Regions from separate parts of the Paenibacillus sp. J31P316 genome, predicted to be linked through region 1. Evidence: predicted binding sites of a transcription regulator. Region 1 holds the regulator's gene; each other region holds the start of a gene.
What was found. The regulator Rex, encoded in region 1, represses fermentation and respiration genes when NADH is low (regulators of the CRP and FNR family bind a similar motif). The targets are predictions, from matches to a motif close to TTGTGAAATATTTCACAA.
Positions count from the first base shown of each region.

Region 1 (10,079 bases):
GGTGTCGGAACGGTGGTCAGCAAGCTCTTCAATTTGATTCAACCTGATCGTGCTTACTTCGGCATGAAAGACGCGCAGCAAGTGGCCGTAATTCAGCAAATGGTGAATGACCTTAACATACCGGTGGACATTATTCCTTGCGAGACCGTACGCGAGCCGGACGGTCTTGCGATGAGCTCCCGAAACGTCTATCTGAACCCGGAGCAGCGCAAGCAGGCACTTATCCTGTCCGAGACGCTTCAGCACGCAGGAGAGCTGATTCAAGCGCCGGAGATGACGGCAGGAAAGCTGATTGCCTCGGCGTCCGCCAATATTCTTACCGCGCCGCTCGCCGATATCGACTATGTGGAACTGCTGCATTACCCATCCTTGCAGCCGTTGGACCCTGACATGAAGTTGGCAGAACGCGGTGACCAGCTTATACTCGCGCTTGCCGTCAAATTCGGCAGCACGCGCTTGATCGACAACCGATTATTTCAACCGACCGGAGGTGACTCGAATGTTCAGAACCATGATGAAATCCAAGCTTCACCGAGCTACAGTCACTGAAGCGAACTTGAATTACGTCGGCAGCATTACCATCGATGAGGATTTGATGGAAATGGCGGATATTTGGCCGAATGAGAAAGTCCAAATCGTCAACAACCATAACGGCGCGCGGCTGGAAACTTACGTCATCACGGGACCGCGCGGCACCGGCGTCATTTGCTTGAACGGCGCGGCCGCAAGACTGGTGCAGCCCGGGGATAACGTCATTATTATCGCTTACGGCGTCATGACCGAGGAGGAAGCGCGTACCTACAAGCCGAAAGTCGTTATTTTGGATGCCGCCAACAAACCGGTTCAGATCATGAACGAAGAAGTGCATGCAACAATTATGTAAAACGCCCCGTCATACCGTAATACCAGCGCTGTGAAACGGTTGGGATGGAGTATGAAAAGCGATGCCCGGGCAAAGAATGAGCATAACAAATCGCTTCATTCTCTACGACTACGGCGTGAAGGCGGGTGCGCACCATGTTTAAGCATGTATTTGCAACGATGCAAGATATTCTTCATGACATTATGATTCATTATCCGCATGCCAACGACACCGAACGCAAACGACTCGACGAGCAGCTAGCCAAATTGAAGCATTTCAGCGATCAATTTATTGAGGAATGGCTGCAATTCGAAGAACAGATGGCCGATTTCCGTGACTTGCAGCAGCAGAGCTTCAAACCCAAATCCGGGATTTCGAACGGAGCTCTGCCGCATTCGCAAGCGCAAGCCGCCGTGGGATATCCGAAGATCATTTCAGCGGTTCCTAAAGCGCCGCAGGCAAAACCGGTTGACGCTGCGCCTGCGATAAGTGAAGAGAAGGAAGAATGGGAAACGGCCGAAGATCTGTGCCGGTCGATGTCGAAGGGGCAGGGATATTTCAAGTTGTTCATGTTCCGCGATGCGGCCAAACATTTCCAAACCGCCGTTTCTCTATCACCTGACGATAACCAGGCACGATTATTTCTGGGCATGACCTTCATGCATCTGCAGGAGTGGCAAGAGGCGCAGCGGCATTTTCAACTGTTGGTGGAAGTGACGGAGCATCCGAAGTGGAGAGCGCTCGGACTGAACGCGCTAGGCTGCATTCAAGCGGTCCGCATGAACCTGGAGCAAGCGGCGACGTATTTCGCCAGGGCGCATGAGGCCGATCCGAATTTTACAGACCCGCTGGCGAATATGAAATCATGCGAGCAGCATGCGGGTCAATTATCGCTGTATTTTGGGAGCGGGCAGCTGTAGCGGGCAATGGGAGCACCGCCCTGCGCTGCGGTTAGGGACGAATAGGGAGGATCTGGCGGTCTTCCCGAATCGTTCGTTTCCGAATCGACGTGCAAGACGGGGAGAAACGTGTTGCCGCATGGTATACTAGCGGCAGCCGTTTCTTCATTATTGGGGAGGATAAGTACCGGATGAACTATGCCGTACTGGATTTGGAGACGACCGGCCACGGTGCCGGCGATGAAATTATACAGGTTGGTCTTGTCCTTCTGGATGAGGAACTGAAGGTTGCGCGGATATACAGCTCGTTCGTGAAGCCGAGCATTCCGATCCCGGCTTTCATTACGGGGCTGACCGGCATCGATGAATCGATGGTGGTGAACGCGCCGGAGCTGGAAGAAGTGCTGCTCGAGATCGTACCGTTGTTAAGCGATTCCGTACTCGTTGCCCATAACGTCGCCTTCGACGCCGGCTTCCTGAATGCGGCGCTTGACCGCTGCGGCTATATGGCCTTCGATGGCCGACGTTTGGATACGATCGATCTGCTGCGCATCTTATATCCGACACTGACGACCTATCAGCTCGGCGCCGTAACGGAACTGTTCGGCATCGAGCACGATCAGCATCATCGCGCGGACAGCGACGCCCTTGCAACGGCGGAGCTGTTCACCGCGTGCTGCCGCAAGCTGGAGAGTCTTCCGCTTCTGACGTTGCAGCGGTTGATGCAATTGCTCGGCGACGATATCGATGATTTGGGCTGGTTCATGTCCGAATTCGCGCTGAAGAAGGAAATGCAAACTTCGATTGATGTCGATGCCTATACGTATTTCCGTCAATTTGCCATGAAAGCAGGCGATTGGACGGAGGAACAGCATCCGCGCAGCGAAGAAGAGCAAGCCTCTTCGGTGTCCGATTGGACATTCCCGTCGTTCCTTGCTCATATTAAATCCGAAATCGCTGCCGTCGTATCCGGCTACGAAGAGCGGGAACCGCAGAATATGATGTTTCAGGAAGTCATCGACGCCTTCGACGAAGAGCGGCATCTATTGATCGAAGCCGGTACCGGCACGGGAAAATCGCTCGGCTATCTCATTCCGGCTCTCTTCTATGGTGTCCAGCATAATAAGAAGATAGTCGTAAGCACGCATACGATCAATTTGCAGGAGCAGCTCCGTTCAAGGGATTTGCCTTTGCTGCTCGCCGTCATGCCTTATCCGTTCAAAGCCGCGATCTTCAAGGGACGCGGCAATTATTTGTGCCTGCGCAAATTCGAAGGCAAAGTGAATACGAGGGATTTTCAAGCGCCGGCCGAGGATCGGATCACGGCGTCGCAGATGGTCGTATGGCTTAGCGAGACGGAGCATGGCGACCAAGAGGAGCTTAACTTCGGCAACCGGGGCTCAGACTTCTGGAGCGCGGTCTCAAGCGACGCCGACTCTTGCTTGAATCGCAGCTGTCCGTGGTTTAAACGCTGCTACTATCACCGCGCGAAGCAGGAAGCGAACATCGCAGACGTCGTGATCACGAATCACTCCATGCTGTTCACCGATATACGCGCCGATCATCGTCTGCTGCCGGGCTATGAGCATCTAATCTTGGATGAAGCGCATCATCTAGAGGAAGTCGCGGGCAAGCATCTGGGAACGCAGCTGTCGTATTATTCCATTCAGCAGCCCGTCTTCCGATTGTGCAAGGATGCCCGTAACGGCCAATTGATTGCGCTGAACAGCAGATTGGCTCACGAGAATCTGGAGAAGACGCAGAAATGGCGCGAAGAGATCGACGAGGTCGTTCCGGTCTTCGGCGAGCTTCGGGATGAATGGGAGCGGTTGTTCGAACTGTTATACGGATTCGCGACCAGCGGCAGCGGTAACGGCACGTTCCGAAACGCTGCGGCCTCCGCGGACAGTCAAGGCGGCGAATCGGGACAATACGTGCTGCGCCTGCGCGGCGGCAAGCTTCCGGAGCTGTGGAAGGAAGCGCAATTGATCGAAGAAGCGGTTCACGGCTATTTGAGTCAAATCATCCGTCCGCTCGACAAAGTGTTCGCCGCGGTGAAAGAAGAGATCGACGATCCGGCCATTGCCGCGCTCGTCACCGATTTGAGCGGTACGGTCAAGGATCTGGCGCGGGCCAGGGATGACCTGCGTCAGTTTATCAAGGCGGATCGGACCGATACGGTTTATTGGCTTGAAGCCAATAGCAATTCCCGTTCCAAATCGGTGCAGCTGTACGCGGTACCCGCGGACGTCAGCAATCAGCTGCGAACGTATTTCTTCGAAACGAAGCGAAGCGTCATCATGACGTCCGCGACGTTGTCGGTACAGAAGTCCTTCCAGTATGCCTGCGAGCAGCTCGGCTTGGCTGGCGAAGAGGAAGCCGGAAGGCTGAAGACGGTTCAGCTGCCCTCGCCGTTCAACTATCGCGATCAGGCGCTCGTCATCATTCCGCGCAATATCCCGGTGCTCAAGGGTGCAGCCGGCGATCCGCTATTCAATGAAATGCTCGTCAAGTCGCTGACGGAAGCGGCCATCGAAACCAAAGGCCGAATGCTTGTGCTGTTCACCTCATACAGGATGCTGAAACAAGTATATGATCCACTCAAAGAAGCATTAGCGCAGCATGCCATTACCGTGCTCGGGCAAGGGATCGACAGCAGCAACCGCAGCAAGCTTACTCGCAGATTCCAACAGCAGACGGCTTCCGTGCTTCTCGGAACGAGCAGCTTTTGGGAAGGCGTGGATATACCGGGAGACGCGTTGACCTGCCTCGCCATCGTACGTCTGCCATTCCAGCCGCCGAATCATCCGCTCGTCGAGGCGAAATCGGAATTGCTGCAGGAGCAGAAGCAGAATCCATTCATGAAGCTGTCCGTGCCGCAGGCTGTAATTCGATTCAAGCAAGGCTTCGGAAGACTTGTACGAACAGGGAAAGACCGCGGAATCGTCCTTATTTACGATACTCGTGTTATCGAAACGTATTATGGCAAATATTTTCTGTACTCCCTGCCGGGGCCTAAGATCGAAACGATGCATTTGGACCAAATCGTACCGCGCATGCATGAATGGCTGTCACCAAGCGAAGGAGGAGTAGAAGCATGAAACCGATGAAAATATCCGAAGCGGTCGTTCGCAGGCTTCCCGTGTACTTGCAAGTCTTGAACGACTTGAGCATGCGGGATGTGCAGACGGTTTCATCGCAGGAGCTTGGCAACAGGCTGGACCTGAATCCCGCTCAAATTCGTAAGGACCTTGCGTATTTCGGGGATTTCGGCCGGAAAGGCATCGGGTACGACGTCACGTATTTGATCGAGAAAATCAGGCAAATCCTCAAGCTCGACCAGCCGCTTAACGTTGCCCTGGTCGGAGCGGGGAATTTGGGCCGCGCTCTGTGCAACTACAATATGTACTTGAAAGACAATATGAAAATCACCGCCGTCTTCGACGTTCATCCTTCGATGATCGGCACGACCATAAACGGTTTGACCGTGATGCCGATGGATAAGCTGAAGGAAACGATTCTCGAGCGGCATATCCGCATCGGCATCATCACCGTACCTGCGACCGAAGCGCAGCATGTAGCGGACCAATTCGTCGAAGCGGGCATCGACGGCATTTTGAATTTCGCACCGACGATTCTGCGCGTTCAGGATCAAGTGCGCATCCACTATGCGAATTTCACGTCCCAGCTGATGAGCTTGGCATATTATTTGGACGAAGAAGGAGAAGAGAGCGACAATGAATCGGATTTGGATTAAAGGCGGCACCTTCGTCACCATGGATGATGATCGTCCCGTATTGAAGGGGCATATGGTCGTCGAGGGCGATACCATTCTGTATTTGAGCGAAGACTTGCCGGAACCGGCTCCGGAAGGCGCGCGCATCATCGACGGGCAAGGTCTTGTGTTTATGCCCGGACTCATCAATACGCACGGACATGCGGCGATGTCGCTGCTTCGCGGCTATTCCGACGATGAAGCGCTCCAAGTCTGGCTGGAGCAGAAGATGTGGCCGATGGAAGGCAAGTACACGGACGAAGACGCGCGCTGGGGAACGGCGCTGGCCGTCAGCGAAATGCTCCGTTCCGGCACGACGACCTTCGTCGACATGTACGATCGGATGCACATCGTAGCGGAAGTGGTCGAACAATCGGGCATGCGGGGTCTATTGACGCGAGGCGTTATCGGCCTGTGCCCGCCGGATGTTCAAACAGCCAAGCTAGAGGAAGCGAAACAGTTCGCTCGGGATTGGAACGGCCGTGCCAACGGACGCATTCGGACGATGCTGTCCCCGCATGCTCCGTACACATGCCCGCCTGATTATATCGCGCGCATCGTGGAAGCTGCCCATGAGCTGGACGTACCGCTGCATACGCATATGTCCGAATCGGCGGCGGAAGTGCAGCAGAACGTGGGCGATTACGGCTGCCGGCCCGTAGAGCACCTGGATAAGCTCGGTTTCTTCTCGCGCCCTGCGCTGGTCGCTCACGCCGTGCATTTGACGGACGAGGAGATCGCGCTGCTTGCCGAACGCGGCGTCAGCGTGTCGCATAACCCGGCGAGCAACTTGAAGCTGGCGAGCGGTATCGCTCGCGTACCCGCAATGCTTGAAGCGGGCGTCACCGTATCGCTCGGAACCGACAGCGCGGCAAGCAACAATAACCTGGATCTATTCGACGAGATCCGCCTGGCGGCTCTCATTCATAAAGGCATCTCCGGCGATCCGACGGCGGTCCCGGCATGGGAAGCGCTCAAGCTCGGAACTGTCCATGGCGCGCGCGCCATCTGGCAGGAAGACCGGATCGGCAAGCTGAAGGAAGGCATGAAGGCCGACTTCATCGCGATCGACGCCGAGCAGCCGCACTTCTATCCGCGGACAGAGATCGTCTCCCATCTCGTATACTCCGGCTCAGGCCGGGATGTCCGGCATGTATGGGTCGACGGAATACAGGTCGTTGAGGACGGCGCCTGCGTATTCCTTGACGATGCGCAGATCCGGGCGGAGGCGCAGCGCTGCTTTGAAAGGCTGTTATCCAGCTGATGCGCGTCAATCGATTCAAGAGAGATCCGGTGATGTCGCCGGGACGTTGGATCCTGCTCGGCATCGTCATCGTCGCGCTGCTGTTGGTTTCTTTTAACATGTATTACCGTTACGTGCAATCGCCGGTCTGGAGCGATCAGAAGGCTGCCGAGTCGGAGGCCAAGCAGCGCAGCGGCTTGAAGGAAGTCGATGATTCGTATGCCTACACCTGGGATGAGCCGGTATGGGTCGTGAGCGGGAAAGACGAGAACGGCGCCGATACATACGTATGGTTGAAGAAGGATTCGTCCATCACGATCAAAGCGAGCGAAGGTCTGACCAAGGATGCAGCGAAAGCCCGGTTGTTGCAGGAGAAGCCTGATGCGGACATCGCGCATATCCGTCTCGGCTTGTTCGGAGGAGAACCGGTCTGGGAGATCTTCTATTCCCGCAAGCAAGAGGGGCAGACGAATCATTTCTATGACTTCTACCGCTTCCGCGACGGTTCGCTAATCGTCATGTACAAGCTGCCGTCCCAATAAGAGAGATCTGCCGCGGCAAGGAGATTCGTATAGCAAGTCAAGCAGGTTCAACCATTGTTCCCTGTAATTACAGGCTCCTGGAAGCCATGGTCTATGATATACTTTCGTATAGCGCAGTTGATAGACGAAAGTGCAGCATATTCCGTGGATGAAGGGAGCTTTTTGCTATGAAAATACGACCTTTGCCGATCGTGCTGACCGCCGTCGTTACAGCAGCTTTGCTGGTTGGCGGCTGGTTCATGTATCGCAACGAAGCCGACCTGAAGCCCTTGGACCGCATCGCGACGAGCACGCCGGGCGTTATTGACGCCAAGCCTGTTATCGGCCGTAGCTCCGTCACGCTGGATTTGACGCTTAACCGGGATGCGAATCTCCGGAATATATACGATACGATCGCTACGAAAGGCGATGACATCATCGGTTCCAAAGAGCTGAAGCTGAATATCGTGAAATCCGAAGCCTCCGGCAAGCTGGAGGATGTATGGGCATCGATGCTCTTTGAGGTTGCTCAGGCGATGGATCACCGCAGCTACGCGGATATTCCGAAAGCCATGCAGGATGCGCAGAGCAAATACTCGGGCATTCAAGCGTCCTCGGAGATGGATGAGACGAACGTCTACATTACGTTGAAGGACGACAAGGCGGTTAAATACGTGGTGCTGCCTCGCTCGTCCAATACGATTGGGGTGTGGCCGAATGCTTAGATACGGGAAAGAAATACTGATCGGCTTCTTGTCGGTCTTGATTTTGTTTCTGCAGATTGCGCTCGGCATCAATGTGATTCCGTTCGTGCTGTTGGCCGTCATCGTTGGCGGCCTGATCTATATGGCCAAGTCCCGCGGGCATTTGGCTACGGTAGGCGGCGAGCGCAAAGGCAAGCCGCGTCCGCTGCAGCCATTGTCGTTCGAGGAGATCGGCGGGCAGGACCGAGCGAAGCGGGAATTGATCGAAGCGCTTGATTTTCTCGTGCATGTCGAACAAATCTCCAAGTTCGGCATTCGCCCGTTGAAAGGGATTCTGCTGACGGGACCTCCGGGAACAGGGAAGACGCTGCTGGCAAAAGCGGCGGCCAATTATACCGATTCGATCTACCTTGGCGCCTCCGGTTCGGAATTCGTCGAGATGTACGTCGGCGTCGGCGCGAGCCGCATCCGGGAGCTGTTCAAGGATGCGCGGCAGAAGGCGGCTAAGCAAGGCAAGAACAGCGCGGTCATCTTCATCGACGAGATTGACGTCATCGGCGGCAAACGCGACGGCGGGCAGCAGCGAGAGTACGATCAAACGTTGAATCAGCTGCTTACGGAACTGGACGGTATTCACACGACGGATTCGCCCCGCATCCTGCTGATCGGCGCGACGAACCGGAAGGAAATGCTCGACGGCGCTCTGCTGCGACCGGGCCGGTTCGACCGTCATATTTCCGTGGACCTGCCGGATAAGAAGGGCCGCGAGCATATTCTAAGTCTCCACGCGCGCAACAAACCGATCGACGCAGACGATGTCAGTCTGGAGAAGATCGCGGAAGAGTCGTTCGGCTTCTCCGGCGCGCAGCTGGAGAGCGTCATGAACGAAGCGGCCATATACGCGATGCGCGAGGAAGGCGAATCGATCAGCCAGCGTCATCTGTCGATGGCGATCGACAAAGTCATGATGGGCGAACGCACGGACCGCGAAGCGACGCATGAAGAACGCGAGCGCGTCGCGCTGCATGAGCTTGGCCATGCCATCGCGGCAGAGCTTGTTCGTCCGGGCAGCGTATCGCAGGTAGCCTTGCTGCCGCGCGGCGGGGCATTAGGTTATGTAAGACATAATCCACAGCAAGATAAATATTTGTATACGAAGCCGTTTCTTGATAGCCAAATCATGATCGCGCTAGGCGGTGCCGCGGCCGAGGAAATGTTCTACGGCGAGCGCAGCACCGGATCCCGAGGCGACTTCGAGCAAGCGATGAACATCGTCCGCTCCATGGTCGAGTCCGGCTTGACGGAGCTTGGCATTATCGACGGCTCCATGATGACGCCGGACAAGTGGGCGGAAGTTAATGGCAGCATTTTGAACGAGCTGATGCATCATACCAAGGCGATGCTGGAGGAGAATCGCAGCGTATTCTTATCCGCGCTGGACGTCTTGATCCAGGAAGAAACGCTGAGCGGCGACAGGTTCCGTTCGCTGCTGCAGGAGTTGACGGCGGGTCGGCACGAAGCCATCGCGCAATAGCATGCAATAAGAAGGCGGACGATCGGTCCGCCTTCTTATTTGTGCGGAAAAACGGTATAATAAAAGATGAAATTTGGAGGTGTGGAAGTTGACGGCAGTGCGTAAAGTCGGCGTTGTTGGCGCCGGAACGATGGGGCAGGGCATATGCGAAATGCTTGCCGCTAGCGGGCTGGATGTATATATGGCCGAGCAAAGCGAAGAGCGCCTCTCCCATGCGATCAGCATGATTGAACAGAGCTTGGATAAACAAATGGAACGGTGGGCCGTCACGGCGGCGGAGAAGAAGCTTGTCATGAACCGGATCCATCCCAAAGCAACCTTAAGCGAGCTGCATGACTGCGAGCTCGTCATTGAAACGATAACGGAGAACTTGGACAACAAACTGGCGATTTTCAAAGAGCTGGATGCCATTTGCCCGCCCGACGTGATTCTGGCCAGCAATACATCGACACTCAGCTTGACGGAGTTAGCCAGCGTGACGGCAAATCCCGAGCGCGTGATCGGCATGCACTTCGTCTACCCGGTGAACAAGGCGGATCTC
Region 1 covers NZ_JBWDNI010000002.1:894,788-904,866, reverse strand. The annotation lists gene panC (pantoate--beta-alanine ligase) at 1-549, shown strand, start outside; gene panD (aspartate 1-decarboxylase) at 500-883, shown strand; gene AC0YNU_RS09480 (hypothetical protein) at 1,018-1,782, shown strand; gene dinG (ATP-dependent DNA helicase DinG) at 1,953-4,862, shown strand; gene AC0YNU_RS09470 (redox-sensing transcriptional repressor Rex) at 4,859-5,518, shown strand; gene AC0YNU_RS09465 (amidohydrolase) at 5,499-6,800, shown strand; gene AC0YNU_RS09460 (cell wall elongation regulator TseB-like domain-containing protein) at 6,800-7,321, shown strand; gene AC0YNU_RS09455 (hypothetical protein) at 7,489-8,025, shown strand; gene AC0YNU_RS09450 (AAA family ATPase) at 8,018-9,538, shown strand; gene AC0YNU_RS09445 (3-hydroxyacyl-CoA dehydrogenase family protein) at 9,627-10,079, shown strand, end outside.

Region 2 (10,079 bases), on a different contig from region 1:
CTATATTGGCTTGGAAACGGATCCCTCCTCATTCGACAGCGTAGAAACGATACGGTTTGCGGCCTCTGAGCGCGCGGCCGCGACGTGGAGCCTAGATGCGGGCGGCGGTATCCGGTTCATTCGTGAGTACGACAATTTGCTGTTTGTCCGTTCCGTTGCGGGAGAGAGATCATCCTCCTCAAGCGGCTACGCTTATGCGGTGACAGCGGGCGTAACAACCTTGAAGCTGCCAGAAGCAGAAGGGCAATTGACGTTTGAAGCCATGGCAGGATCAGCCGCACGCAGACCGGGCAACCGGCTTGAAGCACTGTTCGACGCCGATCTGATTCATTATCCGCTCACGATTCGTAACCGGCAGCCCGGGGACCGCATGGCGGTGCTTGGTTTAAACGGCACCAAAAAAGTACAAGATATGTTCGTTGATGATCGCGTTGCTCCCTCGCGTCGCGAGGTGTTGCCGATTGTTGTCGACGCCAATGGATTTGTGCTATGGATTCCAGGCATTCGCAGATCGGCACTGGCTCAAATCACGGATTCGACAAAACGCGTCATGCGCATGAAAGCGCGGTTTGCGTCGGATTTTAACGGTTGACCAATTGTCCGAATAAGATGCGCGGAACCATTCATAGTATAGGCAAGAAACATTTAGGAGGGCCCGAGTTGCTGAACGACATTCAAGAAGTGCTTTACGACGCAGACCAAATTCAGCAGAAGGTACAAGAGCTTGGCGAAACCATCAGCCGTGAGTTTGAAGGGCGCAACCCGCTTGTTATCTGCGTGCTCAAGGGCGCATTTATTTTTATGGCGGATTTGGTGAAGACCATTACGATTCCGCTTGAGATCGATTTTATGGCGGTGTCCAGTTACGGTCAATCGACCAAGACGAGCGGCGTCGTCAAAATCATCAAGGACCTCGACGCTTCGGTGCAGGGTCGCGACGTGCTCATTGTCGAGGATATTATCGACAGCGGGCTTACGCTCAGCTACCTCATTGACGTGCTCGAGCGCCGCAATGCCAAATCCATCACGCTTGTTACGCTGTTCGATAAGCCGGCGGGCCGCAAGGTGGAGTTGGAAGCGGACCATAAAGGCTTTGTTCTTCCTGACGCGTTCGTCGTCGGTTACGGGCTTGATTATGCGGAGCACTACCGCAATTTGCCGTTTATCGGCATCTTGAAGCCCGAGGTTTACGAGAAGTAATGAGGCAGACATGGATGCAATCCCGCCTTGTTAGAGGCTCCCGCACCCGGGGGCTTCTCGTGCAAGGTCAACTTATTTTTTGCGTCTTGAGAGGAGGTAGGGGATGAATCGGATCATCCGCAATACTGGCTTTTATTTGATTATTTTTTTGGTGACCGTCGGGATCTTCCAATTTATCAGCAGCCAAAACGATTCCAGCACGGAGCTTACCTATGACCAATTTAGGACGGAGCTTCAGAACAATAACGTCGCTGAGCTGGCGTACCAATTCGACGGGTATTCGTACTTAATTACAGGTGAGTACAAGACCAAGCCGGAGGGGGCAGACTCTGCTCAATTCTACACCCACTCCAACGTTGAAGAGTTTGTCGTCAAGGAAGTTTACGATGCGCAGGCCAAGAACGGATTCCAAATCAAGAGCAAGCCGATGGAGGGCCAAAGCATTTGGCTGACCTTCCTGACGTCGATCATTCCGTTCGTGATCATCTTCATCCTGTTCTTCTTCCTTATTAATCAAGCTCAAGGCGGCGGCGGCAAAGTCATGAACTTCGGCAAGAGCCGTGCGAGGTTATATAACGAAGAGAAGAAGCGCGTCACGTTCGAGGACGTGGCAGGCGCCGACGAAGAGAAACAGGAACTCGTCGAAGTGGTCGAATTCCTCAAGGATCCGCGTAAATTCGCGGCCGTCGGGGCAAGAATTCCGAAGGGTGTCTTGCTGAACGGCCCTCCGGGTACCGGTAAAACGCTCCTTGCTCGCGCAGTTGCGGGCGAAGCGGGCGTGCCGTTCTTCAGCATCTCCGGTTCCGATTTCGTGGAAATGTTCGTCGGTGTCGGCGCATCCCGCGTGCGTGACCTGTTCGAGAACGCGAAGAAGAACGCGCCTTGTATTATCTTTATCGATGAGATCGACGCCGTCGGTCGTCAGCGTGGAGCCGGACTAGGCGGGGGACATGACGAGCGCGAGCAAACGCTCAATCAGCTCCTCGTCGAAATGGACGGCTTCGGCGCGAACGAAGGCATCATCATCGTAGCGGCAACGAACCGTCCGGACATTCTGGATCCGGCGCTTCTTCGCCCAGGACGCTTTGACCGTCAAATCACGGTTGACCGTCCGGACGTGAAAGGCCGCGAAGCGGTACTGAAAGTGCATTCGCGCAACAAACCGCTGACGCGCGACGTGAAGCTCGACGTCGTTGCCAAACGTACGACAGGCTTTACCGGCGCGGATCTAGAGAACCTGCTTAACGAGGCAGCTCTCCTGGCAGCCCGCCGCAACAAGAAAGACATCGGCATGTTGGAAGTGGACGATGCCATCGATCGCGTCATTGTCGGTACGGAGAAACGCAGCCGTGTCGTCAGCGACCGCGAGAAGCGGATCGTCGCCTACCACGAAGCTGGTCATACGATCGTCGGCTACTTCCTGGAGCATGCCGATCAAGTGCACAAAGTTACGATCATTCCTCGGGGTAAAGCAGGCGGCTATGTCATCATGCTTCCAAAAGATGGCGACCGCATGCTGGCAACCAAACAGGAATTACTCGATAAAATCACTGGTTTGCTTGGCGGACGCGTGGCCGAAGAAGTCTTCATCGGCGAAATCGGCACCGGCGCTTACAGCGACTTCAAGCAAGCGACGAGCATCGTACGCGCCATGATCATGGAATACGGCATGAGCGACAAGCTCGGACCTATGCAATTCGGCAGCTCGCAAGGCCAAGTATTCTTGGGCCGCGATATCGGACACGAACAGAATTACTCCGATGCCATTGCCTATGAGATTGACCAGGAGATGCAGTCGATTATCCAAGAATGTTATGCACGAGCGAAGAAGCTGCTTACCGAGAAGAGCAAGGAAGTGCATCTCATTGCGCAAACCTTGCTTACGGAAGAAACACTCGAGATCGAGCAAATCAAGCGCCTGATCGAGAGCGGTTCTATCAACGGAGGCGGAGAGGGAGAAAGCGGTTCGTCGCCTTCCCCTGTAACCGATGAGCCGAAAGGCGAGCCGATCATCGATACGATCGGCGGCGTGAAAGTGCGCATTCAATCGAAGGAAGCCGGCGATCTCGCCCCTCCAATCGATCCGGACAGCGGCAACGACGACGGTTCGAAACAATCGTAAGTTAGGGCACGGCGAAGCTGTCCATCGCAGAATTTACTGCGGTGGGCAGTTTTTTTATGCGCAAGACGCGATTTTGGCAATGGAACGGCATGCAGTCGAGAAGAATCAAGCCTGGGGGACCCGTGCGTTTCAAATCCGTCCTCACCTGCCGATAACGGCCAAAACGGCCGCTTTTATGAGTTGACAGCATACCGCGCCTTGTGTAAATTAAATGTTAATCACTTGTAACGCCGACTGTGAATCAAGGGTTTGAAGGCGGGGGCATGCTAACGGCAGCCGTCACGTTCAAGCTTGCAATTCTCGATTATATAGCTGCACAAACAGGTGAAAGGGCGAATGGGCCGATTTATTTTGTCAGAGTTTGTGCATCTGTTCACAAAGTTAGTGAAAAGAGGAGAAGTAGCCATGGAAGCATTAGCTCTCGAGCGGAAAGCGGAGCAAAACCGCGAACTGAGGGAACGTTTGATGCAGCTGAAGAAAGAACGTAACGCCATCATACTCGCGCATTATTATCAACGGGACGAAATTCAAGAGGTGGCCGATTTCCGGGGAGACTCTTTCCTGCTTGCGCAGAAAGCAGCCGAAACCGATGCCGACGTCATCGTATTTTGCGGCGTTCATTTTATGGGCGAGAGCGCGAAGATTCTGGCTCCGAACAAAACCGTTATCATTCCGGATGAACGAGCCGGCTGCCCAATGGCGGATATGGTCAACGTGGATGGCTTGCGCAAGCTGAAAGCGCAGCACCCGAACGCGAAAGTGGTCACCTACATTAACTCCTCTGCCGAGATCAAAGCGGAAACCGATATTTGCTGTACGTCCGCCAATGCGGTGCGCGTCGTGAACTCCGTCGATTCCGATGAAATCATTTGGGTGCCTGACAAGAATTTGGGCCATTACGTCCAACAGTTAACGGACAAGAAAATGATCATCTGGGAAGGCTATTGCAACACGCATGACATGCTGACGGTGAAAGACGTCGAAGAAATGAAGGCGAAATACCCGAATGCGCAGTTTGTCGTGCATCCGGAATGCCGTCCGGAAGTCGTGGAGCTCGGCGATTTTGTCGGCAGTACGACCGCGATCATTAAATATTGCAAGGAATCGGATTGCCAAGAATTCATCGTCGGCACGGAGGACGGCACGGGATACCAGCTCCGCCTGGACAGCCCGAACAAGACGTTCCATTTTGCAACCAAGTACTTGGTGTGCCCGAACATGAAAGTCAACAACTTGAAGAAGCTTGTGAAATGCTTGGAGACGATGCAGCCGCAGATTTATGTCCCTGAAGACGTTGCCAGCAAGGCTCGTCTATCCTTGGAACGCATGCTGCAGGTGAAATAAGATGCGGGGCCTACTTTCCGAAGAGAGGAAAGCATCGAATATGATTCCACGTTACCTCGTCGATGTGCAGCTGGAAAAGCTGCCGGTTATTTATAAAGACGTCATTGTCATCGGGGCCGGCATCGCCGGTCTTTTTACCGCGATTAAAGCAAGCGAGGACAATGACGTCCTGATGATTACGAAGAAGTCGCTGCTCGACAGCAACACGCGTTATGCGCAAGGCGGCGTTGCTGCCGTTATCTCGGAGGACGATTCCCCGGCTTATCATCGTCAGGATACGCTGATTGCCGGGGCAGGGCTCTGTTCCGTCGAAGCCGTGAACGTTTTGGTGCATGAAGGCACGATGGGCGTTCAGGATCTGGTGAAGATGGGCACGCAGTTTGATGTCGAGAATGGCGAATTCGCTTTAACCAAAGAAGGGGCGCATAGTCAGCGGCGTATTTTGCATGCGAATGGCGATGCTACCGGATTCGAGATCGTTCGTGCACTGTCGGAGAAAGCGGTGGCTAATCCCCGCATCGATGTGTGGGACGATCATTTTGTCATTGATTTGATTACGGACGGACAAGTATGCGTGGGCGCACTGGTTCAGAAACCGGACGGTCAGCGTATGATCGTGCGCGGCAAAGCGACGGTTCTCTGCTCTGGCGGAACCGGTCAGCTCTACCGTTATACGACCAATCCGGAAGTCGCAACAGGCGACGGCATCGCCATGGCATACCGCGCCGGCGCCGATATCCGGGATATGGAATTCGTTCAGTTTCATCCAACCTCGCTCTGTTACCCGGGGGCTCCGCGATTCTTGATCTCGGAAGCCGTCCGCGGCGAAGGCGCCGTGCTGCGCAATATTAGAGGCGAGCGGTTCATGGAGAAGTACCATGAGCAGCTTGAGCTTGCTCCTCGCGATGTCGTGGCGCGCGCCATCGTAACCGAGATGGAAGAAACGAAGTCGCCGTTCGTCTATTTGGACGTGACGCATGAATCCGCGGATATGGTCCGTCACCGTTTTCCGAATATCTATGAATATTGCTTGAGTTACGGATTGGATTTGACGACGGACTGGATTCCGGTTGCACCTGCGGCGCATTATATGATGGGCGGAGTGAAAACGGATCTGCACGGCGAAACGAACTTGTCCCGGCTGTTTGCCTGCGGAGAGTGCTCGTCGACGGGCGTTCACGGGGCGAATCGGCTTGCGAGCAACTCGCTGTCGGAGGCGATCGTATTCGGGCGCCGGATCGTGGAGCGGATTAATTCGCTTGCTCCGCTTGAGGAGCAAGACGTTCGTCTGCATATGGATTCGCTGGAGCGGAGCGAGGCTCCGATTCAGGCGGTCGTGGAGAAACGGCTAAAGCTGCAGAAGATTATGGTGCGTTATGCGGGTTTTCGCCGAAGTGCCAGCGGTCTCAGTAAAGGGGCGGAGGAGCTGGGCCGGCTCAATTCCATTTTCCGGACGGTGATTACCAAGCGCGAGGAATATGAATTCGCCAATTTGTTGACCTGCGCGATGCTGACCACGAACGCCGCCGCGATTCGCGAAGAGAGCCGCGGAGGACATAGCCGCGAAGATTTTCCGGAACGGGACGATCTGGTGTGGCGTAAACATGTCGTGCTCAATCGCGATCACGGCCTAACAGAGGAGCGGATTGAAGATGTTTGAGATTATGGCGGGAACGCCCGGCGGCATTAGCGCGGAGACGGCGCGCGCGCAGATCCGGGCATGGCTTGCGGAAGATATAGGTTCGGGCGATATTACGAGCTGGGCGACGATTCCTGTTGGAAGTCGGTCGAGTGCGGTTATTCATGTGAAGGAAACAGGCATACTAGCTGGTATTCCGATCGCGCGCCTCGTGTTTGAAGTCGTCGATGCGTCGCTTGAATTTCGTCCGCTAGCGGCTGACGGCGACAAAGTCACGAAAGGCGACGTGATTGCCGAAGTCGAGGGCAGCACGCACAGCATTTTGACCGGCGAACGTCTTGCGCTGAATTTGATGCAGCGGATGTCCGGCATCGCTACGAAGACGCGCGCGTTTGTCGATGCGCTGGAAGGGCTTCCGACGCGGTTGGTCGACACGCGCAAGACAACGCCGGGGCATCGCCAGCTGGAGAAATACGCAGTACGAGTCGGTGGCGGCTTCAACCACCGGTTTGGTCTCTACGATGCCGTGATGATCAAGGACAATCATATCAAAGGCTCCGGGGGCATTACCGGCGCCGTGAACGCCGCGCGTCACGCGATTCCCCATACGATGAAGATCGAAGTCGAGACAGAGTCGCTGGAGCAGGTAGAAGAAGCGCTCGCATGCGGCGCCGATATTATCATGCTCGATAATATGCCGCATGACCGAATGCGCGAAGCCTCCGCGATCATTAAGGCTCGTGCTGCCCATGTGATCGTCGAAGCATCGGGCAATGTCCGACTGGATACCGTCCGTGCGATCGCGGAATGCGGGGTTGATGTGATTTCCGTCGGCGGACTTACCTATTCGTTCCAATCCTTGGACATCAGTCTGGACCTCCATGGGAAGAAAGGTGGCGCTACCGCTTGATCGTTGTCGTCGACGTAGGCAACACGAACATTGTGCTCGGCATCTACGAAGGGCGTAAGCTTGTATATCATTGGCGCCTCAGCACCAATCGCTCGGCGACCGTGGACGAGTACGGGATTATGATTCATAATCTGTTCCAAATCGCGGGCGTGAGGCTGGATCAAATTCAAGGCGTTATCATTTCCTCCGTCGTGCCTCCGCTGATGCGCACGCTGGAGCAGCTGTGCCAGAAATATATGCGTAAAACGCCGCTTGTCGTCGGTCCAGGCATTAAGACCGGGCTGAATATCCGTTACGAGAACCCGCGCGAGGTAGGTGCCGACCGGATCGTCAACGCCGTAGCAGGCATTGAGAAATACGGATCGCCGCTCATCGTCGTCGATTTCGGAACGGCTACGACGTTCGATTATATCGATGCGAACAGCAATTATTTGGGCGGCGCGATCGTGCCGGGTATCGGCATCTCGACGGAGGCGCTGTATCAACGCGCCGCCAAGCTGCCGCGGATCGAGCTGGTGAAGCCGAAGAGCGTCATCGGTCGGAATCCGACTACCTCCATGCAGGCTGGAATTATTTTCGGCTATGCAGGTCAGGTGGATGGCATCGTCTACCGGATTCGCAAAGAATTCAACGTTAATCCGCGGGTAATCGCAACCGGCGGTTTGGCTGATCTGATCGCCGCGGAATCGGAAACGATCGAGGAAGTCGATCCGCTGCTCACATTAGAAGGACTTCGCATGATATATGAACGCAACCAAGATTAGAAACATTTCGTCTAAATAGAGAAATGCAAGGAGTAAGGAGGCCATCACTACTATGGCAAAGGATGCATTGAAACACGATTATCTTGTTCGAGGTACAGCATGGAACGGTCAACTGCGCGTATTTGCCGTCCAAACGACGGAGCTGGTCGAGGAACTGCGCAGACGTCACCAAACGATGCCGACAACGACGGCTGCTCTTGGGCGCACTGCCACGGCGGGCGCAATGATGGGGGCCATGTTGAAAGGCAAGGAGAAACTGACGATTCAAGTCAAAGGCGACGGCCCTGTCGGTCAAATCGTGGTCGATGCCAACGCAAACGGCGAGGTCCGCGGTTATGTGGATAACCCGGAAGTGCAGCTGCCAAGCAATGCACTGGGCAAGCTGGACGTGGCAGGCGCTGTGGGTAGCACCGGCTATATCCATATCATTAAAGACTTAGGTCTGAAAGAGCCCTACCGTGGAAGCACGCCGATCGTTTCGGGCGAGCTCGCGGAAGACTTCACGTATTATTTCGCCACCTCGGAACAGACGCCGTCCGTAGTCGGACTTAGTGTCCTCGTAGATGAATACGGCCGCGTGATCACGGCAGGGGGCTTTATCGTACAAGTCTTACCGGGTATGACCGAAGAAGGAATTACGCGGCTGGAGACTGCGATTGCGGGACTGCCGCCGATCTCGGCGCTGCTTGAACAAGGGGAGACGCCGGAGGGGCTGCTGCGCTGGGTCGTCGGCGAAGAGCTTCAGCTTATGGATGAACTAGACATCGTCTTCAAATGCCAATGTACCAAAGAACGCGTGGAGCGTACTCTCGTCAGCATGGGTGAGCAGGAGCTGCAACAGTTGATTGATGAAGACGGACAAGCTGAAGTCGAGTGTCATTTCTGCAACGAGAAGTACGTATTTGACCGTCCGCAGCTGGAAATGCTGCTCGAACAGGCGAAGCCGAAACCGATGCATTAACAATGTATGAACGATGCATGAACAATGCATCATCAAGCATGAACGATGCATGATGAATGCATTAGAAATGCAGTACGGATGCATTAATCGGAGGCCGAGCGATCATGAATAAAGACCGGGTGCTGAAGCGCATCGTGATGCTTCAAGCATTGTGTTTGATCCTATTGGCGTTGATCGTCGTGTACCGCGTGCTGCTGCCGCCGCGAGCCGCACCTCAGCTGCCGCCGGAAGGCGCGCAGGATCACAATAGCACGGGGTCTCCAGCGGGTTCGTCCGCGGAGGCGCCGGGCCCTATTGCGGCCAAAGTAGGCGATGAGCAGATCACGGTCAAGGAGCTGGAAGACCAGCTGCGGCTGCAATACGGCGAAGACGTACTGCGCACGCTAATGGTGCGGGCGGCGATCCGGATGGAAGCGCTCGCTTACGGACTGCAGGCTACCAGCGGGGAGCTGGATCGAGAGCTTGCCGCTTCGATGGCCGGCTATGACAGCGAACAGCAGTATTTCGATACGATGAAAGACCAGCTGGGCTTGACGCAGGCGGAGATTCGCGAAGATGCCAAGTACTCGCTGTTGCTGCAGAAGATTGCGGTGAAGCTGACTTCGGTCAGCGAAGCCGATGAGGATGCCTACATTTCGGACAACGTGCAGGAGTTCGCGCCGCATACCCAGCTCCGCGTCTCATGGATTGTAACGGCCACGGAGAAGGAAGCCGAAGAGGTGCTGGGAATGCTGGCGGATGGGCAGGATTTCGCAATGCTGGCTAGAACGTATTCCGTCGATGAAGACACGGCGCCTGACGGCGGCGATCTCGGGTATATCGATAGCGAAGATCCGATTGTCGACCAGCATATGCTCGAGGCGGCGAGACAGCTCGGCGTAGGGGAGACGGCCGGACCGGTCGAAGTCGATCAAGGGCAGGCCGTCCTTCTCCTGACCGAGAAGAAGACGGATGAACAGCTCGACCAGCAGCAAATGCATGACAAGGCTCGGCGAGAAATCGCCGTGTCTAAGCTGAACGGGGAACGGACGATCGAAGACCGTTTGTTAACGAAATATAATGCTGTGGTCATGCCGTAGTACCGGGTCCAAGATCCTACTGCACCGAAACTCGCTATTGACAACCACTGGTGGAGATTG
Region 2 covers NZ_JBWDNI010000026.1:37,199-47,277, forward strand. The annotation lists gene tilS (tRNA lysidine(34) synthetase TilS) at 1-592, shown strand, start outside; gene hpt (hypoxanthine phosphoribosyltransferase) at 661-1,200, shown strand; gene ftsH (ATP-dependent zinc metalloprotease FtsH) at 1,304-3,322, shown strand; gene nadA (quinolinate synthase NadA) at 3,728-4,666, shown strand; gene nadB (L-aspartate oxidase) at 4,707-6,326, shown strand; gene nadC (carboxylating nicotinate-nucleotide diphosphorylase) at 6,319-7,215, shown strand; gene AC0YNU_RS32045 (type III pantothenate kinase) at 7,212-7,979, shown strand; gene hslO (Hsp33 family molecular chaperone HslO) at 8,032-8,940, shown strand; gene AC0YNU_RS32055 (peptidylprolyl isomerase) at 9,045-10,019, shown strand.
Region 2: nadA (quinolinate synthase NadA) is a predicted target of Rex. The motif match lies at 3,684-3,701, and genes of this name have one in related genera.

Region 3 (10,079 bases), on a different contig from region 1:
CACTCACCTTCGGCACCTATCCGGCAGGGACGACCGGCAACTACACGCTGAACAGCTCATCGGCCGTGCTCGTGCTTCCCCCTGGATCTACCGTCATCTATGCGGAGCTCATATGGGGCGGCACGTACATCAACAACGGCGTCGACCTGAGCGCGTTCATCAACAATGCAGTGGGACTCGCGACTCCTACGGGCAGCTTCAGCATCTCGCCAGCCCCGGCGACCGCCCAAGAGGTGACGCTCAGCGTCGGGACCCAAGCCTACGTGAGAACGGCCGACGTCACTGCCATCGTCGCAGCAGCGGGAGCAGGCACGTATACGACGAGCGGCGTCGTCGGCACGATCGTCATTCCCGACCCCACATCCAACCATGCGGGCTGGACGCTCGCCGTCTTCTACCGCGATCCGGCGGCACCGCTGCGCAATTTGTCGCTGCGGGTAGGGGCCACGGTCATTCAAGCTACTTCCGGGCCCGTCGACACCGTGCTCACGGGCTTCGCAACGCCGTTCGCCGGCGTATTGAACGGAAGGTCGCAGATCAGCGCGCAGGAAGGGGATGCCAACAAAACTGGCGACCGGTTCCTGTTCGGTCCGACGGTAGTCAGCTTGACCGCGCTGTCCGGACCGAACAATTTCGTCAACAACTTCTTCGCTTCCCAAATCAATAACGATGCCGGCCTACTGGATACGACGGGAACGTTCGGTACCCGCAATCAGATTAATGGAACGCCAGGCTCCAACATTGTCGGCGGCCGGCAAGGCTGGGACATTACGAATGTGACGATTTCCCCCACGCTGCTGAATTCCCAGACGAGTGCCGTCTTCAGACTGACGACGAACGGCGATGGGTACCTCGTCGATGGTATCGGGATTCAAATCGATATTTTGGAACCGCTCATCGAGGTGGAGAAGTCCGCCAACCGAACGGCGACCGTCATCGGAGATACCGTGACTTACACGGCCGTCATCCGAAACACGGGACTGGTCAGCGCAACCGCCGTCCAGTTCTTCGACAACGATATCGACGGCTCGGATTTCGTGCCGGGCAGCTTCACGATCAACGGCGTGCAGCAGCCCGGCGCAGACCCGGTAGTCGGCGTGCCGATCGGAACCATCCTGGCAGGCATGAGCGTCACCGTCACGTTCGACGAACTGGTCGTCTCGCTGCCGATGCCCAATATTCTCCGCAACCAAGCCACAGCCGCGTATACTTTCGTTCCGACGCCGGAGGCTCCGCCCATCTCCACCGTCGTTCCGTCCAACATCGTGGATATCCCGGTCTTCGTGCCGCTGCTGGCGGTTCATAAAGAAGCCAATCTAACGAATGCCCTCGTCGGGGATACGATCACGTATACGCTTACGGTCACGAACGTCGGCAACATCGACGTGTCCGGCGTCGTAACGGATCCGCTTCCGCCGGGAACGCTCTTCGTGCTCGGCTCCGTAATCGTCAACGGCGTCAGCCAGCCGAGCGACAGCCCGCTTCTCGGCATCAATGTCGGCATTCTGAATCTCGTTCAGACGACCACCATTCAATATCAGCTGCTCGTCACCTCCATACCGCCGGAGAACCTCGTTCGCAATCGATTCGGAACGGCATTCGTGGCCATGCTGCCCGACGGCCGCAACATTCCCGGTTTCATCCCTTCCAACGAGGTTCTGATCCCGGTATCTTCGCCGATGCTCACGCCGGTCAAGTCTGCTAATCTGCCTAGCGCGGTCGTCGGCGACGTCGTCCAATACACGGTCAACGTGACGAACAACAACGCCTCCGCGTTGACGGCGGTAAGCTTAACGGATAATATCCCGACCGGCTCCGCCTTCGTGCCGGGCAGCGTCACGGTCGGCGGCATTCCCGTTCCGGGCGCGAATCCCCTGACGGGCATTCCGATCGGCACGCTCGCGCCCGGGGCAACCGTGCTCGTCACGTTCCAGATCGTCGTTGAGTTCCTCCCGGATCCGGCCGTGCTGACGGACCAAGCGACGGTGACGTTCACATCCGGCTCGGTGACGCAGTCTTCGAATTCCAATCAGGTTACGATCCCCGTCGTGGCGCCGGGCCTTACGCTCGTGAAGCGCGCCGGCGTCGCGATCGCGAACGTCGGGGACGTCGTCAATTATTCGGTATCCGCCCTCAATACGGGCAATATCGCTCTTAGCGCCGTCATCTTCGACCCGCTGTACGCGTTCGGTTCTTTCGTGCCGAACTCGGTCCGAATCGATGGCGTATTAACGCCTGGAATAAGTCCGCTGACCGGCATTCCCATTGGCCCTATCCCTCCGGGCGGCACCATCGTCGTCTCCTATGACGTGCAGATTAACGCGCCGTCGCCGACCCAATTCTATATCAACCAAGCGAATGCCACTTTTGCGTACACGCCGCCGGGACGGCCGCCGCTGTCCGGCAGCACGACGTCCAACATCGTCGAAGTGCGCAATCCGCAGTTCATGCTCCTTGCCGAGAAGAGCGTATCGAGCAATTCCGTCCTGATCGGCGACACCATCACCTATACCGTCGTCGTGAGCAATATCGGCATCGCGGATTCGCTGAACACGATCGTCTCCGATACCGCAACCGAGGGCGGAGAATTCGTCGCGGGCAGCGTGCGTGTGAACGGCGTCCCGGTCGCAGGCAGCATCAGGACCGGCGTTAACATCGGCACCGTTCCGGCAGGAGGGTCGGTCACCGTCACGTTCGACGTGCTGATCATATCGGATCCGCCGCCGCAGGGCATCATCGACGACTTCGCGACCGTCACGTACACCAGCGGAGGCATCGGACAGTCGGCCATGTCCAATACGGTTCGCGTGAGAGTGTCGCAGCCGATGGTTGTCGCTGTCAAAGCCGCGCTTCAGCCGTTCGCCTTCGTAGGGGACGTCATTCAATACACGACGACGGTCACCAACAACGGCAACTTCAATGCCCTGGCCACCTGGTTCGATATCCTCCCGGAAGGAACGTCCTTCGTCGAGAACAGCGTCACGTTGAACGGCCAGTCGGTCCCAGGCGCCAACCGCTATACGGGCACCGTTCTTGGCACGGTGCTGCCGGACATCACGAACCTCGTCACCTTCCAGCTGAGAGTCGAATTCTATCCCCCTTCCGGGGTACTGGTCAACCAAGGCAACATCCTGCTGGATTTCATCCTCCGCGATGGCCGCATCTTCGCGGAACGAGTATTCACGAATCCCGTCACGGTCCCCGTGCTCGCGCCGCCGACGATCGTCAAGTCCGCCAACGTGACCGAAGCGCTCGTCGGCAGCAAGGTCGTCTTCACCGTCGCCGTATCGAATCCGGGAACGACGCCGTTCGACCGAGCCACGCTGCTCGATGTCGTGCCGGAAGGACTCGAATTCGTGCCGAACAGCGTGACGGTCGGCGGCAGTCCCGTGCCCGGAGCGAATCCGGCGCTCGGCATCCTGATCGGATTCATTGCGCCGAAGAGCGCTGTCTCCGTTACATTCGAAGCGACAGCCGTCCGCGAGCCGCACAATCTGCTCGCGGTCAATACGGCAAGCCTGACGTTCGAATACGTCGCGCCGAACGGACAGCGCGTACCGGGCGTCGTGCAGTCCAATCCGGTCACGATTCTGATTAACGAAGAAGAAGAATAAGCGGACGCAGCTTGTTCGGAGACGGTCAATTCCCCGCAGCCAGAAAACAGGCCTCTCAGGCTGGAATCAGCTGTCCACTTGTGTACAAATTTACCTGTGGATATGTGTATAAAAATTGTTGTATTGACGATTTTCCTTGATTCTACGCTTGTTAGCACTGTGCATAACTATGTTGATAAGTGGACGCAATTTCACGTAACTAGCTGGCTCTATTCACAGCCCCCACGTGTGATGCCAGTAATCGAAGTCAGCTATCGAATCGAACGCCAACCAGCCCCGGCTCAATAAGAGCCGGGGCTGGTCGTTGTCTGTCCTATAATTCGCGGAACAGGTTCCAACTGCGCTTAACGCCTAACTTGGCTTAGTAAGCGAGCGAGAACAAGCCGTTGATATGCGACAGGTAGCGGGCATTACTTGCTTTCTTCATCAAGGAAGCAGGCGTGCCTTTCAGCTCGATGCCGCTTTCGCCGATCGCGCCGATGCCGTCTTTACGGCCAAGGCTTGCCAGCGTGCCGGAGAATACCGGGTTGAACGTGCCCATTGCAGCGCCTTTGTACGATGCCGCGATGTTTGCGCCCGCAAGCTCGCCCATTTGCCATGCCAGTTGGGCAGTCGGCGGGTATGGACGACCTTCCGGAGCGAATACGACTGCGCAGTCGCCAGCCAGGAATACCTCAGGGTGCGAAGTCGATTGCAGGAACTCGTTGACCGTTGCACGGCCGCGGTTAACTTCTACGCCGCTGTTGCCTACGAGCGTGCTGCCTTGAACGCCGCCTGTCCATACAAGCGTATTCGTCTCGATCGTTCTGCCGTCCTTCAGCGTAACGACGTTGCCGTTCACTTCCGTGATCGCAAGACCTGTCAGGAATTCTACGCCGCGTGCTTCCAAGCTCGCAACCGCGCGCTGGATCAGCTCAGGCGAGAAGATCGGCAGGATCGTAGGCATAGCTTCGACCAGCGAGATCGAAACGTCCGCGAAGTTAACGCCGTATTCACGGCAGATGCCCGGAAGCTCGTCGGCAAGCTCGCCCACCAGCTCGACGCCGGTCAAACCGCCGCCGCCGATGATGAACGTAGCGTCTGCTTTGTTTTTGCTTGCCGCATAAGCCTTGATGCGGTCTTTCACATGGTTAAATACGCGGTTAGCGTCATGGACGGATTTCAGCGTCAGGCTGTTTTCTTGCAGGCCCGGGATGCCGAAGTAGTTCGTTTCGCTGCCCAGTGCAAGCACCAGGTTATCGTAACGGTACGAGGAACCGTCGTTCAAAGCGACTTTCTTGCCTGCAACGTCGATCGTTTGTACTTCGCCAACGACGACATTGATGGATTTGCCTTTCAGCAGCTTCTCAAGCGGCAAAGCAACGGCTTTCTCGGCTACGTTGCCAGCGGCAAGACGGTGAAGCTCCGTAATGATTTGGTGTGAGCCGACGCGGTTAATGATCGTGATGCCCGCTTCTTCGGTCGACAGATGCTGACGTGCGGACAGCGCGCTCAGCAAGCCGCCGTAGCCGCCGCCTAGAATCAGTATTTCTTTTCTCATGGGATCTCATCCTCCGTGCTTCGCTTAGTATGATGATTCGTCGATATCGGTTCGGTCGTTTAGCCTTTTTTTCTTTCGCCCAGGATGTCGAGGTACGCTTGGCCGAAACGAAGCATCTTTTGCAATTCTGGATCTTTCATCAGCTTAATCATGCCGAACAGGCCGATGACGTTCTCGCTGCTCTCTGCACGGTCGCTTGCTTCGATTGCTGCGGATGCGTAGCCTTTTACTTTCTCCGTCAGCGGTTTAACGACTTCTTGAATGCCGCCTACCGTGTCTTGGATCAGGACGCGGTCTGAAGCGACCTTTTGCGCCAATTCGTACGTTTTCGTCATTAAGCTCATCATTTCGGACAGTTTCGGCAGTTGATCCACCAGCTGCGTCAGCGCTTCTTGCACTTCCGGCTTCAGCAGTTGATCAAGCACGTCCGATTTTGCAAGAGCCGATGCGGAATCCTGCTGCTCCAGGTTCGTTACCATTGTTTCACTCATTGTATTGCCTCCTTCAGATGTAGTCACTCAGCTGCGATCATCTTGCAAGATGAACCCCCTTGCCGCCGATGGACGGCAGGCCAGGCTTAATCCCATTAAACGAGCAACGCGGTAAAGCATTCCATCGCAAAAAAGGGAGAAATGTGAAATAAATCACAAGACGCTTCGAGGATGAAAGCAGCCTTTCTTCTTCCTCTACTGTATCGCTTTTTGGTCGGCTCGACTATAGGTTATTTATAAAATTATTTTTATTGTCACAATAAAAATAATTAATCATGCAAAGAAAAATTGCCCAGCGCAGCAACCATGCAGGTTACCGGCGCCGGGCACGATGAAAACGCCCCCAATCCGGGCTTATTCTTCCTCTGCTTCAATAATGAATGCGAACGGCATTTCACCAATTCTCCGTGTCTGCGCGTTCACGCCAGGCGCGCCGCTTGCCCCGACTGACCTTTGCCTGTCGCCGCCAAGCGGTCTAGAATATCCGCCAGCATCGCGTGCGACGCGGCGCTTCGTTCGATCTGTTCCGTGATCTCGGCTGCCGGCTGAATGAACGGCGCATCTACAAGCTCGCCGACCCACGTCTCAAGCATCGTGTCGATGCAGGCCGGCGTCGTCTCGAGATGAAATTGCAGCGCCAGCACCGAATCTCCGTACGCGAATGCCTGATTGAGATTAGCTTCGGAGGAGGCGAGCCGTACCGCGCCCGGCGGCAGCGTAAAGTGTCGCCATGCCATTGGAAGCTGACGAACGCAGGCGGTATACCGTCGAAGCATGAATGCCACTCCTCCGTCCGCCGCACGGCATGCCAGCCGATCTCCTTCCTCTCGCTGCGGTACACGGTGCCCCCCAATACCTCGGACAGCATTTGAGCGCCAAGGCAAATGCCGAGCACCGGCATACCCTCGTCGATGCAGGCTCGGAGGAAACGCTTCTCGCCGGACAGCCATGGATGCTTCTCTTCTTCATATACGCTCATGGGACCGCCCAGAACGACAAGCAGATCGAATGTTCCAACCGCTGGCCATGCTACTGGTTCGGCAGGATCGAGCACTTCAAGCGCATGGCCATTCGCCTCGGCCCAAGCCGCAATGGCACTCTCGTCATCGAAGGAAAAATGTTTGAATACCAGAATCTTCATCCGCAGTTCCTCCATCGTTCCGCCACGTTATTTTCAGTTCATTAGAGTCTAAGACCGTATAGCAGTGAATCATTCGCTTGCCGCAGTCATTAGATCAATCGATGCTGATACCACTTCTTCCCTCGGAAGCGCCACAGGAAGATCGCCCCGCGCACGCCCCATTCGATGTTCATCGCCAGCCAGACGCCGACGATGCCGCCGTCCAGCACGATGCCGAGCGTATACCCGAGCACGATCCGGAACAGCCACATGGACAGCAGCGATACGATCGACGTGAATTTCGAATCGCCCGAAGCCCGCAGCGCCGACGGCATGATGAAGCTGGCCGACCAGAGCGGCACTTGGGCGATGGCATTGATAAGCACGATCAGGAAGATGTCGTGCACGATTTCGTCCGGCGGGTGGAACAGGCTCACGAGCGGATGGAACAGCGGCAATATAATAAGCGCCGTAATGAGCAGGAATAAGGACGATATCCATAGGAATAAGCGCGTATATCGCCGGGCTTCCTCGACGTTCTGCCGCCCCATGCACTGCCCGATGACCGTAATTGCCGTAAGCGACAGCGCGGCGGACGGAATTTGGAGCAGCCCGGCAAAGGAGCCGCCGATGGCGTTAACCGCGATGGCGTTGGTGCCCATATGAACGATGAAAATTTGCGTCACGATTTTTCCGCCGTTGAAAAACATCTGCTCGGCCGCGAACGGCAGCCCGACGTACAATATCTTCTTCAGCATGGCGAGATTGACGGCGACGATATCCTTGATACGCAGATGCAGGTTCGTATCCATTTTGACGAGATAGTACAGCGCGAACGCCGCGGCCCCGTACCGCGCCACGTTCACCGCGATGCTCATGCCGAGCACGCCCATGTCCAGCACGTTGATGAACAAGATGTTCAGCAGCACGTACGAGAGGTTCATGATCAGGGAAAGGACGAGCGACGCCCGCGAACGCCCGATGCCCCGCAGCGCGCCGCACACCGCCTCCACCATCGCGATGCCGGCAAAGGACGAGCAACTGCCGATGAAGTACGTCTTCGCATTGGCGAAAACGTCAGGCGCCGCCGACCCGAACAGCAGATGGAGCGCCGGACCGTGGGCCGCGATCATCGCCAGGCTGATGCCGAGCGCGAACAGCGACACGGACGCGACGGAGCTGGCGGCCGCCTTGGACACCATCAGGCCGTTCCCGCTCCCTTTATATTGCGCGACGATGACCGTACCGCCTGTCGATACGGCTACGAAGACGCTGATCAGAAAAATATTAAGCGAGTCGACCATATTGACCGCGCTGATCGCCGATACGCCCGCGGAGCTGATCATCGCCGTGTTCACCAGACTGAGGCAAACGATGAACGCCTGGTCGATCAAAATAGGGAGAAACAGCGCAAGAAGCCGGCGGTAATCGTCGACCGATACGCCAGCTTGGATTTTCGCAAGGATGGTCTGCTTCCGGATTCGGTAGGCCGGTTGAACCACGTCATCACATTCTTTTTGTCGGATTTGGTGAAGCCTCCGCCTTCTTGGCGGCACTCATTCAATCGGTAGGACAGCGTCTTTACATCATCGAAACAACGTCGATTGTAGAACCTATTATAGCAAAGATCGACAGAATCGGGGCGGTCGTTTGCTGGCAATGTTCCTGGCGCGGTCCGCGCCGAACTGGAGCGATCCGGAAGACAAGTTGGGGGAGAAGCGATAAACTCAATCATAATTTCATTTTTTTCAGGCCCTCCGCCGCCTTGAAACGGGACGTGTAGTATGTCACAATCTTTAAGGGATACATAGCGTATTCATGCTTGATTACACGATCCGGCCACAGGCCAAAACCATCTTTTTGAATGAACAGGAGGCATTGTTATCATGAGAACGATGAAGCTCGGAACCAGCAATTTGGAGGTACCCGTAGTCGCGGTCGGCTGCATGCGCATCAATTCGCTGGATAAAGCCGGCGCGGAGCGTTTCGTCCAAACCGCGCTTGAGGAAGGCGCGAACTTCTTTGATCATGCCGATATTTACGGCGGCGGAAAATGCGAGGAAATTTTCGCGGACGCCATCCATATGAGCGACGCTGTGCGCGAAAAAATCATTTTGCAGTCCAAATGCGGCATTCGCCAAGGACAGTTCGACTTCTCCAAGGAGCATATCCTGGAGTCCGTCGATAAAATCCTCCAGCGTCTGAGAACCGACTACCTCGACATCCTGCTGCTGCACCGTCCGGATGCGCTGGTGGAGCCGGAGGAAGTCGCGGAAGCATTCGATAAGCTGGAAAGCTCGGGCAAAGTTCGCCACTTCGGCGTATCCAACCAAAACCCGAACCAAATCGCGCTGCTGAAGAAATTCGTGAAGCAGCCGATCGTCGCGAACCAGCTGCAGCTTAGCATCACGAACGCCAACATGATCTCGAACGGCGTCAACGTGAACATGGTGAACGAGTCCGCCATTAACCGCGACGGCAGCATTCTGGATTACTGCAGACTGCATGACATCACGATTCAACCGTGGTCGCCGTTCCAATTTGGCTTCTTCGAGGGCGTCTTCCTGGACAACCCGAAATTCCCTGAGCTGAACGCGCAGATCGACGAGGTTGCCAAGAAATACGACGTCAGCAACACGACGATCGCCATCGCTTGGCTGCTTCGCCACCCGGCGAAGATGCAGCCGGTCACAGGCACGATGAGCATCGAGCGGATCAAAGATTGCATCCGCGCGAGCGACATCCACCTGACGCGCGAAGAATGGTACGCCATCTACCGCGCAGCGGGCAACATTCTGCCATAAGCGGCGAATCGCGCTTCGGACAAGTTCTACTGTGATTGAAAAAAGGGCAGCTCATCCGGTCATCTTCATGACCGGCGAGCTGCCCTTTTCGCTTTTCATCGTATCTTGTCCTACGAACCCACAGCTGCGCACCTACAGCCTGCGCACCTACAGCGTCGACGACGCCTGACCGACGAGCGAGGACAGCTGCGCCGCATCGAACGTTTGGCCTTTCTTCAGCTTGATCGTCTTACGCTCCGGCGGACCGTCGAACAGGCCGTCCGGTAGCGAGAGCCCTTCCGCGTTGAAAATCGTGAAGCTGACCGCATCCTTCGACGTGCTGATCACGGCGGCGTATTTGCCGTTCTTGAGGAAATGCGGCTTCTTGTACTGGATGCGCTCCGTCACCTCAGGCACCGCTCCGTGCACGACTTCGCGCAGGCCCGCGCAAAGCTCATGCTGCCAAGGCTCCTTCACGGCGCCGATAAAATCCGTCACTTCCTGGTTCATCTTCATCGCTCCTCTTGGTTT
Region 3 covers NZ_JBWDNI010000019.1:1,158-11,236, forward strand. The annotation lists gene AC0YNU_RS28965 (hypothetical protein) at 1-3,614, shown strand, start outside; gene AC0YNU_RS28970 (NAD(P)/FAD-dependent oxidoreductase) at 3,976-5,154, opposite strand; gene AC0YNU_RS28975 (DUF1641 domain-containing protein) at 5,214-5,645, opposite strand; gene AC0YNU_RS28980 (hypothetical protein) at 6,065-6,238, opposite strand; gene AC0YNU_RS28985 (type 1 glutamine amidotransferase) at 6,208-6,624, opposite strand; gene AC0YNU_RS28990 (hypothetical protein) at 6,514-6,831, shown strand; gene AC0YNU_RS28995 (MATE family efflux transporter) at 6,876-8,246, opposite strand; gene AC0YNU_RS29000 (aldo/keto reductase) at 8,652-9,569, shown strand; gene AC0YNU_RS29005 (DUF1801 domain-containing protein) at 9,717-10,058, opposite strand.
Region 3: AC0YNU_RS28975 (DUF1641 domain-containing protein) is a predicted target of Rex. The motif match lies at 5,787-5,804, and genes of this name have one in related genera.